Regions from separate parts of the Mesorhizobium sp. M0751 genome, predicted to be linked through region 2. Evidence: predicted binding sites of a transcription regulator. Region 2 holds the regulator's gene; the other holds the start of a gene.

Region 1 (8,407 bases), on a different contig from region 2:
ACAGCAAGCCCGAGCTGAAGACGGCCGGTCCGCCGAACACCGCGGTTAAGGCGGCGGCGCCACCCGGCGGATGCAGGCAGCGCGTGAACGACATGGCGGCGATGGCCAGCGCCACCGCAATGCCGGTAGCAAGGACGGGTTCATGCACGAAATGCGCCACGATCACCCCGACCAGCGCCGAAATCGTATTGCCACCGATAATCGACCAAGGTTGCGCGAGCGGGCTTGAAGGCACGGCAAAGAGCAGCACGGCCGATGCTCCCATTGGAGCAACCAGCAGTGCGACATGTGGGCCAGACCCGTTCGCCAGCGCACTGATCACGCCAGTCAATGCGATGCCGATCATGGCCCCGATGCAGGCGAGCAGCCGCTCGCGCAGCGTTGCACCGGCAAGGATCGGAACAAAGAGACGAAACGCCATGGCATACCCTTGGGCGAGTGGTCGGAACTCCGCGCTCCGCAATGCAGGCAAAGCCACAGATTTGGAAGTTAAGCCAATTCGGAAAGCCGGCTCACGGGGGAATACTTTTGCGCGAAACGGCCATTGCCAAATGGGTGCAGACATTTTGATCAGGCAGAGGAGGCGGACGGCACGCTGATCCGCTCGAGCGCAGCTAGAGGCCAAGGGCTGTCGTGCCGCGGGCAGCCGGAAATGGGGATGGTCGGAGGTCGAGCTGGGATGGACACTAAGGAATTCAGAGGCTTCGAAAAGCGTGCTGATAATGTCGGCATGGCAAGACAAATCAGGCCCTTGTCGCTCCACTTCCGAGGCGAACTCCAGCGGAGTACGGCTTTTACGCGGTGCTTGGTCTGCCTGTCCTTGCCACCATCGGATTCGTTGGCTGCTGAAACGTCCACCAGTAGCCGCTGAGAAGACGACTGCCGCCAGTGCCGTCGTGGAACCGCTATATGACGGCGGCGTGGTTACAGAGCCGGCTCGTGTCGATCGGGCGGGGGAGCCTGATGTGACGTACATGGTCCAGAAAGTGGCCAATGAAGGTGCTGGCATCGTCAACGTGATCAGGTCACGTAATAGCGGTAATACAACCGCGACCACGAGCCTCTCAGGCGTTCGATGAGGCGGTAAAATCCGATCACCAGACCAAGCGCGATTCCGCCACACTGCCACACACGAAACCGATCAGGTCACGCACCAGGCTCGCCAGCAGATTGGAGCCGAGGCCACCGCGGCTGGACTCTGCCATGCCGCGGGCCACCACCTCTCCAGCCGCGGTAGAAAACGTGGGTCAGCAGCGCCGGCATGGGCCGAGCAACTCCCAAAATCGCGAGCAGCGCCATCGGCTCCGCAAGCGGCCGCAGATGTCGGCCGATGAAGCGGAAGGGCGGCGGTGCGATGGAAGCGCCGTGCGACAGCCTATCCAGACCTGTAATCGTGATCAGGCTCATCTGGGTCTCCGGACGCCAGCGTTGCAGATGGTTTTAGGCAAGCGTGAGCAGGCCGTGGGTCCCAATCCGGTCAGGCCGACCACGATCATGGCCGAAAGAACGAGTTCCAATTGAAAGAGCTGACGACCATAGGCGATCAGGTATCGGAGCCTTTCGAACGATGCGATGAGTTCTACCGCAACCAGGGTCGCCAGCCGTTGGCAAGGCCTTCAGCCCTGTAAAGATCGACGGCACGGCGGAAGGCAGCACGAGTTTCGACCAGCGGCTGAACGAAAGGACACGGCCAGACCCCGTCTCACGACGACGCCGTTGCGCTTCGCCGCCATCAGGCTGGGTAGAGGACTTGCACGTCTAAAGCTGTCGATCATGCTCGGCACACAAAAAAGGGCGGCATTGCTGCCGCCCTTTCCGCTGTAGGTTGATAGGGGGCTGGATTAGAAATCCATACCGCCCATGCCGCCCATGCCACCGCCGGGCATACCAGCCGGCATGCCGCCGCCAACCGACTCCTTCTTCGGAGCCTCCGCGATCATGGCTTCGGTGGTGACCAGCAGGCCGGCGACCGAGGCCGCGTCCTGCAGAGCCGTGCGCACAACCTTGACCGGATCGACGATACCCATGGCGATCATGTCGCCATATTCGCCGGTCTGGGCGTTGTAGCCGAAGGTTGCCCCCTTGTTCTCAAGGATCTTGCCGGCAACGATCGATGCTTCCGCACCGGCGTTGGCCGCGATCTGACGGGCCGGAGCCTGCAGCGCGCGACGCACGATGGCGATGCCGGCGGTCTGGTCGGAGTTGGCGCCAGTGACGGTGATGGCCAGCGAAGCGCGCAGCAGGGCGACGCCGCCGCCGGGAACGATGCCTTCTTCGACGGCCGCGCGGGTCGCGTTGAGGGCGTCATCGACGCGGTCCTTCTTTTCCTTGACTTCGATCTCGGTCGCACCGCCGACGCGGATGACGGCAACGCCGCCCGCCAGCTTGGCGAGACGTTCCTGCAGCTTCTCCTTGTCGTAGTCCGAGGTGGTCTCCTCGATCTGCTGCTTGATCTGGGCGACGCGGCCCTGGATTTCTTCCTTCTTGCCGGCGCCGTCGACGATGGTGGTGTTCTCCTTGGAGATCGACACCTTCTTGGCGCGGCCGAGCATGTTGAGGCCGACATTCTCGAGCTTGATGCCGAGGTCTTCGGAAATGACCTGGCCACCGGTGAGGATGGCGATGTCTTCCAGCATGGCCTTGCGGCGATCACCGAAGCCCGGCGCCTTGACGGCGGCGATTTTCAGGCCACCGCGCAGCTTGTTGACGACCAGCGTGGCCAGGGCCTCGCCTTCGACGTCCTCGGAGATGATGACCAGCGGCTTCGAAGTCTGCACGACAGCCTCGAGGATCGGCAGCATGGCTTGCAGGTTGGAGAGCTTCTTCTCGTGGAGCAGGATGTAGGCGTCTTCCAGATCCGCAACCATCTTTTCGGCGTTGGTGACGAAGTAGGGCGAGAGATAGCCGCGGTCGAACTGCATGCCTTCGACGACTTCGAGCTCGGTCTCGGCGGTCTTGGCTTCCTCGACCGTGATGACGCCCTCATTGCCGACCTTCTGCATCGCTTCCGCGATCATCGAGCCGACCGAAACGTCGCCATTGCCGGCGATGGTGCCGACCTGGGCAACCTCTTCCGAGGTCTTGATCTTCTTGGCGTTCTTGATCAGCGTTGCGACGACGTCGGCGACGGCGAGGTCGATGCCGCGCTTGAGGTCCATCGGGTTCATGCCGGCGGCAACCGCCTTGTGGCCTTCCTGGACGATCGACTGTGCCAGAACGGTCGCGGTCGTAGTGCCGTCGCCGGCGATGTCGTTGGTCTTCGAAGCAACTTCGCGAACCATCTGCGCGCCCATGTTCTCGAACTTGTCTTCAAGCTCGATTTCCTTGGCGACGGTGACGCCGTCCTTGGTGATGCGCGGTGCGCCGAACGACTTGTCGATGACGACGTTGCGGCCCTTGGGGCCGAGCGTGACCTTCACCGCGTCGGCGAGGATGTTGACGCCGCGCAGCATGCGCTCACGAGCGTCACGGGAGAATTTTACGTCTTTGGCAGCCATTTTTTACTCCTGGGCATTTCGCCCGAAATTCAGATTGGATGGTGCGGATGAAAGGCGGCGGCGTGTCAGCCGATGACGCCCATGATGTCCGCTTCCTTCATGATCAGAAGGTCTTCGCCGTTGAGCTTGACTTCGGTGCCCGACCACTTGCCGAACAGGATGCGGTCGCCGGCCTTGACGTCCAGCGGGACGAGCTTGCCGACCTCGTCACGGGCGCCGGAACCGACGGCGATGATCTCGCCTTCCTGCGGCTTTTCCTTCGCCGTATCGGGGATGATGATCCCGCCGGCGGTCTTCGCTTCGGACTCGACGCGGCGAACGACCACGCGGTCATGCAGCGGCCGGAAATTCGACTTTGCCATTTTTGGATTTCCCTGGTGCGGATGTTGAACGGTTCTCCGTTGCCGGAGCGTGGTTAGCACTCACCAGAAGCGAGTGCTGACGCGGCAGTGAGATAGGCCGTAGGCTCCTGCTAGTCAAGACGGAAGAGGGACGGGCGAAGAGCAAACGAGCGTGGAAGCACCGAGCCTTTTACGTGAAAGACGTCGGAGATAGGACATGGATGGGGAGGCTCACCATTTGTATTTGAAGGCTTATTCATTTGGCACGATCGGTGCAGCGGATGATCCGCAAACGTTGCGCGCGACCGATATAATGAGAGGTGAGCGCCATCAGGATTCCTGCGTTAACGGTCCACTCGGTATTTGCGGTGTGGCCGCCGCGCGGGCGCCAGGACTCCGGCCACCCGATGGTCACCAATCCAATCTGCGGAGAACAGGAGGCAAGATGAGAGGGACAGTCAGCATGAACTCGAATTTGAAATGTTTGGCCAAAGCAACTGCCATCGCCTTGCTCTGGACGGTCAAGGCTACGTCGGCGGACGAAGGTATGTGGATGCCGGGCCAGACTGCGGAAGTGGGCGCGGCCATGCGCGCGGATGGGCTCCAGATCGATCCCGCCCAGCTGGGCCGTCTGGACGCTGACCCGCTCAACGCGATCGTATCACTGGGCGGATGCTCCGCCTCGTTCGTCAGTCCACAAGGGCTGGTCGCAACCAATCATCACTGCGTGTTCGAATCCATCCAATCCACAGCAAGGAGGGCCAGGGCTATCTCACAGACGGCTTTCTGGCGAAGAGCCCTGGGTGAAGAATTGCCCGCGGCGCCAGGCAGCCGATCTATGTGATCGAGGACGTGCGGGATGTGACCGCCGAAATGCTCAAGGGCGTCTCGGACAAGCTGAATGAGTTTGCCCGCTATGAGCGGCTCGCCACGAACCGCAAGGCCCTGATCGCCGCATGTGAAGGACAGCCCAATCGCCGCTGCGACGTAGGGGCCTATTATGGCGGCGCCTCCTACTATCTCCAGCAGAAGCTCGAAATCGAGGACGTGCGCCTTGTCTATGCGCCCGCGCTCGGCATCGGTAACCTTCGGCGGCGAAACGGACAACTGGATGTGGCCGCGCCACACAGGCGACTTCGGCTTTTATCGCGCCTATGTCGCTCCTGATGGTTCCTCCCGGCCATATGCGCGCGACAATGTGCCTTACCGGCCGAAGAGTTGGCTACCCATAGCCTGTGAAGGCATCAAGGAAGGCGACCTTGTGATGGTCGCCGGCTTTCCCGGCGCAACCCACCAGTTTCTGACGGCGGATGAAGTCCGGTTCAACTTCGCGCAATTCGAACCGCGGTTGCAGCGTTCGCTCTCGGATTATGCCGCCCAGATCAACCAAGCAACGGCAGGCAATCGCGAGGCGCAGATCCATTGACCGCCCGCTTCACAAATGGCTCGGCCTAAAACGCATGGGAAAAGCAGAAAAGGCAACAGATCGGCACCAGAATGAATATGGCCGCGCGAACTGACAGACGCGCCAACGATCGGCATCTCGCATGGTCGGTGGCACTGGACGTGGCGCCCACCCTGCTGGCGTGACTCCCCATCAGGTCGTCGGGGTTTCGCTGGCGAAAAAAACTTCCGCGTGTCTCTGCGCGATTCATCCCGCTTGCGCGTGCCTGAGTCAACCAAAAAACTGACCATCTGCAGGATCAGGATCAGCAAAAAAAAGCCAAAGGCAGACGCCAAAACAGCTGCCTGCAGGACGATGCGTTGTTTCTTACCCACAGTTCCCCCGGGAGAGAGTCTGATGATAACCCTTAAAAAAGGGCGCCCGGGAACAGGGCGCCCTTCTCATCGACGAAATGCTCGGATTGGAGGTCCGTGATCAAGCAATTCGCCGAAACCTCTACAAGCCTCACCACAATGGTTCGGCCGCAAATTAGGCTCGCAGTTACCGCTCCGAACGCGGCAACGGGCTCTTCAATCCTCAGAACGAGCGCTGGAAGCGGAGCAGACCGCCGACGCTGTTCTTCTTGTCGGCATTGGTCCAGTTAGAGAAGTCCACATCCCCGAACTTGCCAGCGCGGAGATAGTCGACTTCGGCCGTGATCGTCAGACCAGGAACGATATCGTAGGCGACATTGGCAGCAATGCCGAGGTTCTTCCACTCGTCATACGCCGCCTGAAGGTTGAAAGAGGTCTTCTCGTTGAACTTGTAGGTGCCGCCGCCCCAGACGGCCCAGTTGCCACCCCACTGCTTGTAGAAGCCGCGACCGCCGGCAGGAATAGCGTAGGTCCCATCGGTTAGGTTGTCGTCGGTCCCATAGCCAGCCATAATGAACAGCGACAGTTCGTTGGTGGCGTTCACATCCAAGCGGACCTTGCCGGCTACCTCTTCGTAGTTGCTGTCGTAAGCCACGACGCCGGTGATGGCGCCCCAGCCCTGCGTGTACTTCACGCCGCCGACAAGATGCGGAACGTAGCTGTCGATCGTGCCGACGACGCCAGAACCCTCTTCGAGCGATACCACGGCGGAGAAGCCATTGCCTGCGTCGAAGTAGTACTGCACGACGTTGGTGTCAAAATCGCCGTAGGGAACGAGCGTATCGTTGATGACGTTGCCGGCATAGCCGATAAACGTATCGAAGGCCGATTCGTCCTTACCGACGCGCAGGCCGCCAAGCTGGATCCAGGCGAAGTTCAGTGTGATGCCCTTGTTGAAGGCATAGTTCTGGGGACTGTCGGGACCCGAATAGGCGTTGCGGTTACCGAAATTGAATTTGGTCTCGGTGTATGTCTTCAAAGTACCGAGTTCGGTTTCCTGGCCGGTCCAAGTCCTTAGGTCAAAGCGGGCGTTCTTGCGCCAGGTGCCCTGGTCGCTACCGTCTTGGACGTCGTGGGTCCGCGCCCCGTCGTAGGATCCAACGTCGCCGACGCCGATGTCGTAGCGGACATAGCCGCCGATGCGCAGGCAGGTCTCGGTGCCGGGGATGTAGAAGTAGCCCGAGCCGTACACGTCGCAGATCTTGACGTATTCAGCCGGTTCCGGCTCGGCGACGGTCACCGCGTCGGCGGCGCGGGCGCCGGAAACTGCGATCAGAGCCGCAGCTGAGCCGAGAAGAAGGCTCTTGATGTTCATAATTGATCTCCATTCAATGATTTGAAAAGGGCGAGGACGTCGATGGACGAACCGCTCCCTGTCCCCACGATCGAAAAAGATGCGCATCGCGATGCATCCTTCCCGGCTCGAACGCTATTCGCTGGGCGAATTAGTGCAAGTTCAAATTCCGTCTGCCAACCATATATGGAAGTATCCGTTGCATTATTGCCACTAAATCTATATATTACTTGCACAAATTGAACAACTATACATTTGCACAAATCGCACAATTGGTACATCTGCTTGTGCGCACTTACATAATGCGCGGACAGCCATCGGCATCCGGCCAATTGTCAGATAGATTCAATCAGAGAAACAGCCTGGGCGGCGGATGAAACAACTTCTGTGTTCATACCTTCTCTGAGCAATTCGATAGGGACGCGACCCTTGAGAAGAGGCGAGGGGCTGATCAGCCACAGCCAAGCCAATCTGGGATCGGAGATCGAGGAAAGGACCTGCCTGATTCCAGGCATAGGCCTGCCGTCGATGAACTGAGCTAGGGGAAATACATGCTTACGGGAGCCTCTCCGAAAGGCAACCACATCATTGTGTTGCTGCCACCAATACAAAGTGGACCGCGGTATTCCAAAACGTCTCTCGAGATGCGTCGACCCCGCAACTGGACCGGCCCATTCAGCAATGCGCGCGCCTTCTCTCGGGCAATCTTTCAGAACCGGATGCCCGAGCGGATGATCGGCTGCCCGGGGTCGCGAAGCGATCTCACCCGCCTGGGCGTTTAGCCGTCGCGCTGCTTCGGCCTCGAGCCTACCAAGAAATTCGGCGGCCACGGCGGTCAATTCGTTGGAAGGAGAACCCGAAGGCGCAACAGCAGCCTTGTCACCCTGCTTCGCCTCATCGCATTGGGCAAGAATGCGCTGCACCTCCCTCATGACAAAGCTTGAAAGCTCGGTCTGGCGCTTTTCATCCCCAAGATCACTCGACGCGGACATATCTGGCTTTCCCAATAGCATTCCCTCAGCAAGCCTCCGAAAGAGCGTTGAAGACATGAAGTTTGGGGGGACGGCGATGTGTTGCGTTTTCGTATGCGCGCAACCTAGCAGCCGTCTTGCGGCTTCAACTTTTGCCTCTCAATAAAAAAGGGAAGAACATCAATGGACGACCGTCTTGCCCCCACGATCGAAACAGACGCACATCGCAGTGCACGCTTCACAGTGGGACGCTATCCGCGACGCTCATTTGTGCAAGTTTAAAGTTTAGCTTGTCAGCTTTATATAATTAGACGTTTCTTTTATGCAACACTTTCCAAGTGTTACTTGCACAAATCGAACGTATCGCACATTTGGACGAACTGTACATTCGACAGCGACTTTGACGCACGCGTTTACTGGCGGTATACATCCTTCACCGTTGCCGCAAGGCATTGGCCCAGGCGCGCGGCACCTCCTTCACGACAA
Region 2 (8,407 bases):
CGCCAAACAGCGGATAGACCGGCAGGAGGCGTATCATCCTCACAATGGTCGTGAGGAAAGCGTCGTCAGGTCCTGTCATGACGGCGGGACGCACAATGAAAGCGCCGGGAAATGCGCTTTCCACGGCAACTTCTCCGCGCCCACGTGCCCTTATGTAATTCGAATCCGATTGAGGATCGGAGCCGATCCCTGAAATCTGGACGAACTGGTCGACCTCGCCGTTGCGCGACGCGGTAGCGAGATCGGCCGCGGCTTTCACATGGACGCGTTCAAAGGTCTGGACGCCCTGCTCGACGTAAAGACTGACGGCATTCACGATCACCTGTGATCCGGTAATGGCCGACCCGATCGAGGACGCATCCAATATATCCGCCTCGACTGCTTCGGGCATCCTTGTAATCGGGGAAAAGACCAGCGCCACGCGAGCCGGATGGCGAGATACGGCACGGACCGTGAAACCCCTTTCCAGGAGCCGCTTCACGATCCTTCGCCCGAGAAAGCCGGTTCCGCCGAACACGGTGACGATCCGTTCCGGGTTGAGATCGTCAGGATCCATTTGCCTCGCCATCCCTTGTCCTCGCATAGCTGCCACGAGGACTGCCCTGGCCGGCATTTGAACCAGCCTGTCGAACATCAGGACGATTGGAGAACAACGCCGGAACGCTTTTGTTCCAGTCAGGTAGACAAACTGAACAATTGAGCGAACGCAGGTGAGCGCCGGCACATGATCGAGGCTGCCGACGAAAAACCCCGAATGCCTCCCACCGGACGTCCGCTTTTGCGCGGCGCATCGAAGGTCAGCAAATGGCGCGGCTTCCTTGTTCCCATCGACGAGACGACAGGCAACATAATCTGAACCGGAGATCGCAGCAGAACGGCCCCCACTTCGGGAATAGCCTAGCTCCGCCCGTAGAAAACGTTCTCGACATGCACCGGCCAGTGCCACGGCAGTACCGCCACCATGTCGAAGCGCACCGATAATTTTCCGTAGTCGGATTGGCGCGACAGCCACAAATCGGCGGCACCTTCGATGCGGCGCTCCGATTCACGGCCGACTGCTTCCATTGCCTCCATCAGCGTGCGGCGCGCCTTGACCTCGACGATCAGCACCAGATCGCCACGCCGCGCGATCAGGTCGATCTCGCCGAACCTGGTGCGGTGGCGGCGGGCCAAAATCCGATAGCCTTTCAGCATCAGCGCCGCCGCCGCCAGCCATTCGCCGTGATGGCCGCGCCGGTAGGCCTTTTGCCGGCTGGCGCTCGGCCGTTCAGCCATCGCTGTCTCCGCCGGCCACGTCTCTTCCGGCATTCTTGAGGTCGAGCAGCCGCCGATAGAGCGCCTGCTTCTGGCCACCCGTCATCTTGGCGGCTTCCGCCGCCGCCTTGGAGGCCGGCATCTCGGCGGCGAGCGAAAGCAGCAGCCGGTCGATGTCTTCAGGCTCATCAGCGACCGCATCGGCCGGGCCGACGCAGATAACGATTTCGCCTTTCGGCGTGTCTGCTGCGGCGTAGTGGCTGGCAAGCGACTGCAGGGTGCCGGTCCGCATCTCCTCGAAAGTCTTGGTCAGCTCGCGGCCGATCGCCGCCTTGCGGACACCGCCCAGTGCCTCGACCATGGCATTGAGCGTCTCTGCCAGCCGGCGCGGGGATTCGAAGAAGATCAACGTTGCAGGCACCGCCTTCAACGCTTCCAGCCGCGTCAGCCGCTGCCCGGTCTTCACCGGCAGGAAGCCGGCAAACAGAAAGGCATCCGAAGGCAGGCCGGATGCCGTCAAAGCGGCAAGTGCTGCTGATGGGCCGGGGATCGGCACGACACGAATGCCGCGTTCCAGCGCCTCGCCGACCAGCCGGTAGCCGGGGTCGGAGATGAGCGGCGTGCCGGCATCCGAGATCAGCGCCACGCTCTGCCCGGCCAGGAGTGCTGCGATCAGCTTCGGCCCGGCCTCGCCGGCATTGTGCTCGTGGTAGGCGGTGGTGCGGCGGCGGATGCCGTAGCGGTCGAGCAGCACGCGCGAAACACGTGTGTCCTCGCAGGCGACGATATCGGCGGCGGCGAGCGTTTCCAGTGCGCGAAGTGTGATGTCGGCAAGATTGCCGATCGGCGTGGCCACCAGATAGAGCGCCGGCTCGAGCGGCCGGGCGGCAATCTCGGTCTGCCCGACCACATAACTGCGTTTGGCCAATTCGCCGGTCACCTGCACAACTCCGTTCGACCCTGTTTGGCACGGCTCACGCTTGGTTGCAAAAGTCTGGGTTGCAACGGCCGGGGTTCCAAAAGGGATGCCGATGTGAACCGGCCGCCATGCCTTCGCCATAGTAGGGAACGAAACCGTTGCCGGCGAATTTTACCCCTGATCTCGGGAGGAGCAGGATGGACAGCCTGACGATACAGGACGTTTTCGAACCCTACTATGCCGGCCGCAAGCGCTTCGCCGCGCCATGCGACAAGGGCCGGCCTGGCGAAGCCGCAGATGGCGGAACCAAGAAGCCGCTTGCACGCCAGAGATCGGCCGAGAGCAAGCCCGCAACCGAAACCGACAGCACGACGGAGCACTGACCGGACGATGCCCAATCGCTTCGACATTTTCATCACCCGCCTCGAAACAAAAAGCGCCCGCGATGGTGCAGCATCACATCCCACAGACGACCAGCACCATGCCTCGCGTGACAAAAGCGAGATCAAGCCGGCCCGTTCCGGAGAGACCAGCGAAAAAGATCGCGCCAAACACCGCCACAAGCACGAGGCTTGATCCCCGCAGACCTTGGCGATCGGTCGAGACAGTTCTCGAAGCGCGGTTGCGAATGCTCCGCGATGTACCATTCAACCCAGATACTTCGAGACACGCGCCACCAGCAGGCCCACCAGAGCCGGGTCCATGAATTCATAGTCGTCGGGAATATCGAGGCAGATTACTCGAGCCTTTTTCAGGCTTGTCTTGAATTTCTGCTGCAGTTTGGCGCGGTGCGGTTTTTCCATCACGAAGATGATGTCGGCCCAGGCGACGAGTTCATGCGTCAACGGAGTGTCGGCATCGTGATTAGTGCCGGCCGAAGCGACCTCGATGTCCCGCCGCTTGGAAAACACCTGCTCCGCCGTCGGGCTGCGCAAGCGATTCTGGCTGCAGATGAAGAGAACGTTCTTCAACGTGCTATCTGGCCAAATCCGCCACGACCGCATCGAGCACGATCATGCCGGCCGGCGTGGCGCGCAGGCGGGCATTGCCGATCGGCGCCACCAGGCCTTCGTCCTGCAGCACCGACAGCCGTGCCGTCGACAGGCCGCGCCCTGAAAATGCCTCATAGCGGGAAAGGTCGATGCCTTCGGCCAGCCTCAGTCCCATCAGCAGGAACTCGTCGGCCTCTTCCGACCGTGTCAGGATCTCGCCGCCGGTAACGCCATGGCCCTTGGCCTCGACCAGATTGGCCCAGGTCTCCGGCATTTTCTCGGCGATCGTCACCACGCGCCGCCCGCTCTCGACGAAGCGGCCATGCGCACCGGGACCGACGCCGACATATTCGCCATAGCGCCAATAGGTGAGATTGTGCCGGCTTTCGGCGCCGGGCCTGGCGTGGTTGGAAATCTCGTAGGCCGGCAGTCCGTGCGCGGCGGTGATCTCCTGAGTTAACGCGTAGAGATCGGCGGCAACATCATTGTCTGGAATGATGAATTTCCTTGCCGCATGCAGTGCATGGAACGGCGTGCCTTCCTCGATGGTCAGCTGATAGAGCGACAGATGGTCTGCGGCGTGGCCGATCGCCTGCTCGAGTTCCGTCTGCCACGCTTTAAGCGTCTGGTCCGGCCGCGCGTAGATCAGGTCGAACGACAGCCGTGGGAATATCTCGCGCGCCAGGCCGATCGCATGAAGGGCCTCATAGACATTGTGCAAACGGCCGAGAAAGCGCAGATCCTTATCGTTCAGCGCCTGCACGCCAAGCGACACCCGGTTGATGCCCGCCGCGCGATAGCCGCGAAAGCGCTCGGCCTCGACCGACGAAGGATTGGCCTCCAGCGTCACCTCGATGCCGTCGGGCACCGTCCAGTTCTTCGCCACGGCATCCAGCACCGCCGCCACGGTCTGCGGCTTCATCAGCGACGGCGTGCCGCCGCCAAGAAAGATGCTGGTCACCTCGCGCGGCCCGGTGCGGCCGCGCATCGTCGCCAGCTCGGTCTCGAAGGCGCGGGCAAAACGCTCCTGGTCGACCGGCTGGTGGCGGACATGGCTGTTGAAGTCGCAATACGGGCATTTGGCCGCGCAGAACGGCCAGTGGACGTAGACGCCGAAACCAGGCCTGCGGTCGAGCAGCATGGTCATGCGGCGGCCAATCGGGCTTGAGCGAATTTCTGGAAGGCGCGGGCACGGTGCGACAATGCGGTTGGCTGGCCGGGCTTCCAGCCATGCTTTTCCTCCGCGCTCATCTCGCCGAAGGTCTTTTCGAACCCGTTGGGCAAGAACACCGGATCGTAGCCGAAGCCGAGCTCGCCGCGTGGCGGCCATACCAGCGTGCCCTCGACCTCACCGCGAAAATATTCCGCCTGGCCATCGGGAAAGGCCAGGCAGATGACCGCGACAAAGCGGCCCTTGCGCTGGGCAGGCGTGATCGCGCCAACTTCTTGCAAGGCCACTTCCGTGCGCTGCATGGCCATGCCGAAGTCGCGGGAGCCGTCCGGCGTCTCAGCCCAATTGGCGGTGTAGACGCCGGGTGCGCCGTCGAGCGCATCGACACACAGGCCGGAATCGTCCGACAGCGCCGGCAATCCAGTGGCCTTGGCGGCAGCCAAGGCTTTTATGAGGGCGTTCTGCTCGAAAGTGGTGCCGGTCTCGTCCGGCTCCGGCAAGCCGTATTCCTTTGCGGACTTCGCTTCTATGCCGAATGGCGCCATCAGATCGGCGAATTCCCGCAATTTGCCGGCGTTATGGCTGGCGACGACGATCTTATGCCGGTCAAGCGAGTGAACAGTTGGCGAATGCATCAGATGCCCCAGATTCTTGGCTCGGCGAATTCGATCGAATTGCCCGACGGGTCGCGAATATAGATCGAGCGGCCGCTCTGCGGCCATTCGAACTCGCTTTCGATGGCGATTTTCTTCGTCTCAAGATGCGCTTTCCAGCGTCGGATTTCATCCGCGCTTGCGGCGAAGCAAAGATGGCCCTCGCCGACCGCGCCATGCGGCGGTACTTTGAGCTTGGCGTCGGCTGGCGGCGGCACTTTGGTCGCCTCGGCATTGAAGATAAGCAGCACGCCGTCGCCGCAGCGGAAGAAGAGATGCCTGCCATCGACCTTGCCGAGCAGATCGAGCCCGAGCACGCCCGAATAGAACCGTTCCGCGGCAGCAAGGTCCGTCACGTAGAGTGCTGATTCCAGGATTGCGGAAGGAGTCACAGGATCGCCAATCTCATCAATATTGAAGGCAGCTAAGCCACCGCCATTTGCTGCAAGCTGACTAGGCGCTGAATACCTTTCTTGGCGAGCTCCATCAACGCCGCGAACTGCTCTTCCGAGAACGGCTCGCCCTCGGCCGTGCCTTGGATCTCGACGATGCCGCCCTTGCCGGTCATGACGAAATTGGCGTCGGTGCCGGCCGAGGAATCCTCGATGTAGTCGAGATCGATGACCGGCTGGCCATCATGGATGCCGCAGGAGATCGCCGCGACGTGATCCTTCAGCACCTTGCCCAAGCTCGCCATTTGGCGGGCTTCCATCCAGCGCAGGCAGTCGTAGAGCGCCACCCAGCCGCCGGTGATCGAAGCGGTGCGCGTGCCGCCGTCGGCCTGGATTACGTCGCAGTCGACGGTGATCTGCTGCTCGCCGAGCGCCTGCAGATCGACCACGGCGCGCAGGGAGCGGCCGATCAGCCGCTGGATCTCCAGCGTGCGGCCGCCTTGTTTGCCGGCCGAAGCCTCGCGGCGCATGCGCTCGCCGGTCGAACGCGGCAGCATGCCGTATTCCGCCGTCACCCAGCCCTTGCCGGAGTTGCGCATCCAGCCCGGCACCTTTTCCTCCAGGCTGGCCGTACACAGCACATGGGTGTCGCCGAACTTCACCAGGCACGAGCCTTCCGCATGCTTGGAGACGCCGCGCTCGAAGGAGATGGGGCGCATTTCGTCGAATTGGCGTTTGGAAGGGCGCATTCAGGCTTCTTTCTTTCTTCGGAATCTTGGCCGGGGAATCTTGGCCGGCTTGTAGCCGCACGGGGCGTGAGGCGCAAAGGAAAATGGACCGGTTGCGCCGCCGCCGCGGAAGTCTATATCTTCAGAGCGGAGGTTTTTGGCTCGAAATGACAAAGGCAGTCGATCCCGGTTTGCAGTCGCACGTGCTCCCGTCGCACGCGCTGCAATCGCCCGCACTTCAATCGCTCGACATGCGTTCGCGCGACATCTTCCGGCGCATCGTCGATTCCTATTTGAGGGATGGCGAGCCGGTCGGTTCTCGCAGCCTGTCGCGCATCCTGCCGTCGTCGCTGTCGCCGGCCACCATCCGCAATGTGATGAGCGACCTTGAGCATCTCGGCCTGATTTATGCGCCGCACATTTCGGCTGGCCGGCTGCCGACCCAGGCAGGCCTGCGCTTCTTCGTCGATGCTTTCATGGAACTTGGTGACCTCTCCGACGAGGAGCGCCGCACCATCGAGGCGCAGGTGCGCGCCTCCGGCTCGGGCGCGACGCTGGAGCATATGCTGACCGAGGCCAGCCAGATGCTGTCCGGCATGTCGCGCGGCGCCGGCCTCGTGCTCGCCGCCAAGAATGAGGTGGCGCTTAAGCACATCGAATTCATCCAGCTCGAGCCGACCAAGGCGCTGGCCGTGCTGGTCTCGCAGAACGGCGACGTCGAAAATCGCGTCATCGATCTGCCCGCCGGCATCACCATCTCGCAATTGCACGAAGCCTCCAACTTCCTCAACGCCCATATCCGCGGTCGCACCCTGGCCGAGGCGCGGGTCGAGATCGCCCGCATCAAGGAAGAGACCAGGGCAGCCCTCGACACGCTGTCGCAGGATCTGGTCGAGAAGGGCCTGGCGGTCTGGGCAGGCGCTGAAAGCGGCGTGCCTGGGCGGCTTATCGTGCGCGGCCGCGCCAATCTCCTGGAAAACGTCACTGCCCAGGCCGACATAGAGTTGCTGCGGCATCTGTTCGAGGATCTGGAGACGCAGGATGGGCTGATCCAGCTTCTCGACCTCGCCGAGGAAGGCCCGGGCGTGCGCATATTCATCGGTTCGGAAAACAAGCTGTTTTCGCTGTCGGGCTCCTCGCTGGTGGTGGCACCCTATCGCGACAAGGACGCGCGCGTCGTCGGTGCGCTCGGCGTCATCGGGCCGACGCGGCTGAATTATGCGCGCATAGTACCGATGGTCGACTATACCGCGCAGCTGATTTCGCGCATGCTGAGCTAGGAGCCGCCGCGGGCCTGCCGCAAGGAGGAGAAAAGAATGGCGCTGGAATCGTTCAAGGCCCAGATCAGTCTGCTGCTCGAAGAAATGATCAACCAGCCGGAGGATCAGCACGAGGTGCAAGAGCAGTTGCGCGAGAAGCTGCAAGAGATGCGGGCGATGGGCTTGCCGCTGCCGGCCGATCTGGTCGCGCTGGAAAAGCGCCTCGACGACGACTTTTACGCCTCTGGCAACTGAACGGGTTCGGCTTCAAATCCTCGTGTGCTGGACGACCGCTTGGAACGATCAATACCTGATGCCGTTTGCCCTGTTCGAGGCGAATCCCGGAGGACGTTGATGATCCGATCTGGCGGCTTTGCGGCCGTTGCCGCTGCCCTCCTTGTTGCGACACCGGCAGCCGCCCAGCAGGCGGACCAGAATGTGCTCAAAGGCGAAGCCGCGTTCGGCGATTGGCACGCCGACAGGCCTGGCGTCCGCCGCCTGATCGGGCCGCAAGACATGCCGGCAGCCGACCCCGCCCAATCCGCTTCGAACGGCGCCGGCGTGGCGGAACGGCCCGAAAGCGCCAAGCCAGAATTGCCGCCGGGCTTTTCGGCCGAAATGATCGCATCCGGCATCGTCAATCCACGTGTCGTGCGCGTCGCTCCGAATGGCGACCTGTTTGTTGCCAACAGCCATGCCGACCAAATACGCGTCTATCGTCTCGCCGAGGGCAGCGCCAAGCCCATCGAGAAAGCGATCTTCGCCAAGGGGCTCAATTATCCCTACGGCATCGCCTTCTATCCGCCAGGAGACAAACCGCAATGGGTTTATGTCGCCAACAGCGACAGCATCGTCCGCTTCCCCTATCGCGATGGCGACCTGAAGACATCCGGCAAACCAGAAACCATTGTCGCCAAAATCCCGTCGGGCGGTCATACGACCCGCGACATCGCCTTCTCGCAGGACGGCAAAACGCTTTATTTGTCGGTTGGCTCCGCCTCGAACGTCGCCGAGGACATAGGCAAGGAGCCGGATAGCG

The links. Region 2 encodes HrcA, which represses chaperone genes, less so after heat shock. Its sites were predicted from a motif close to GTTAGCACTCNCNNNNNGNGAGTGCTAAC; they were not measured.
Positions count from the first base shown of each region.
Region 1: the regulator HrcA is predicted to act here: its motif matches at 3,912-3,940, upstream of groES (co-chaperone GroES).

Region 1 is NZ_JAMYPH010000012.1:153,052-161,458, reverse strand. It holds gene NKI19_RS19655 (HPP family protein) at 1-421, opposite strand, end outside; gene groL (chaperonin GroEL) at 1,842-3,497, opposite strand; gene groES (co-chaperone GroES) at 3,563-3,859, opposite strand; partial or broken gene NKI19_RS19640 (S46 family peptidase) at 4,056-5,005, shown strand; gene NKI19_RS19635 (S46 family peptidase) at 4,950-5,264, shown strand; gene NKI19_RS19630 (porin) at 5,820-6,971, opposite strand; gene NKI19_RS19625 (antitoxin Xre/MbcA/ParS-like domain-containing protein) at 7,286-7,942, opposite strand.
Region 2 is NZ_JAMYPH010000007.1:66,466-74,872, forward strand. It holds gene NKI19_RS13545 (complex I NDUFA9 subunit family protein) at 1-946, opposite strand, end outside; gene NKI19_RS13550 (YraN family protein) at 898-1,275, opposite strand; gene rsmI (16S rRNA (cytidine(1402)-2'-O)-methyltransferase) at 1,268-2,194, opposite strand; gene NKI19_RS13560 (hypothetical protein) at 2,371-2,556, shown strand; gene NKI19_RS13565 (hypothetical protein) at 2,564-2,749, shown strand; gene NKI19_RS13570 (low molecular weight protein tyrosine phosphatase family protein) at 2,821-3,144, opposite strand; gene hemW (radical SAM family heme chaperone HemW) at 3,149-4,312, opposite strand; gene rdgB (RdgB/HAM1 family non-canonical purine NTP pyrophosphatase) at 4,309-4,971, opposite strand; gene NKI19_RS13585 (VOC family protein) at 4,971-5,381, opposite strand; gene rph (ribonuclease PH) at 5,414-6,130, opposite strand; gene hrcA (heat-inducible transcriptional repressor HrcA) at 6,277-7,389, shown strand; gene NKI19_RS13600 (hypothetical protein) at 7,426-7,623, shown strand; gene NKI19_RS13605 (PQQ-dependent sugar dehydrogenase) at 7,723-8,407, shown strand, end outside.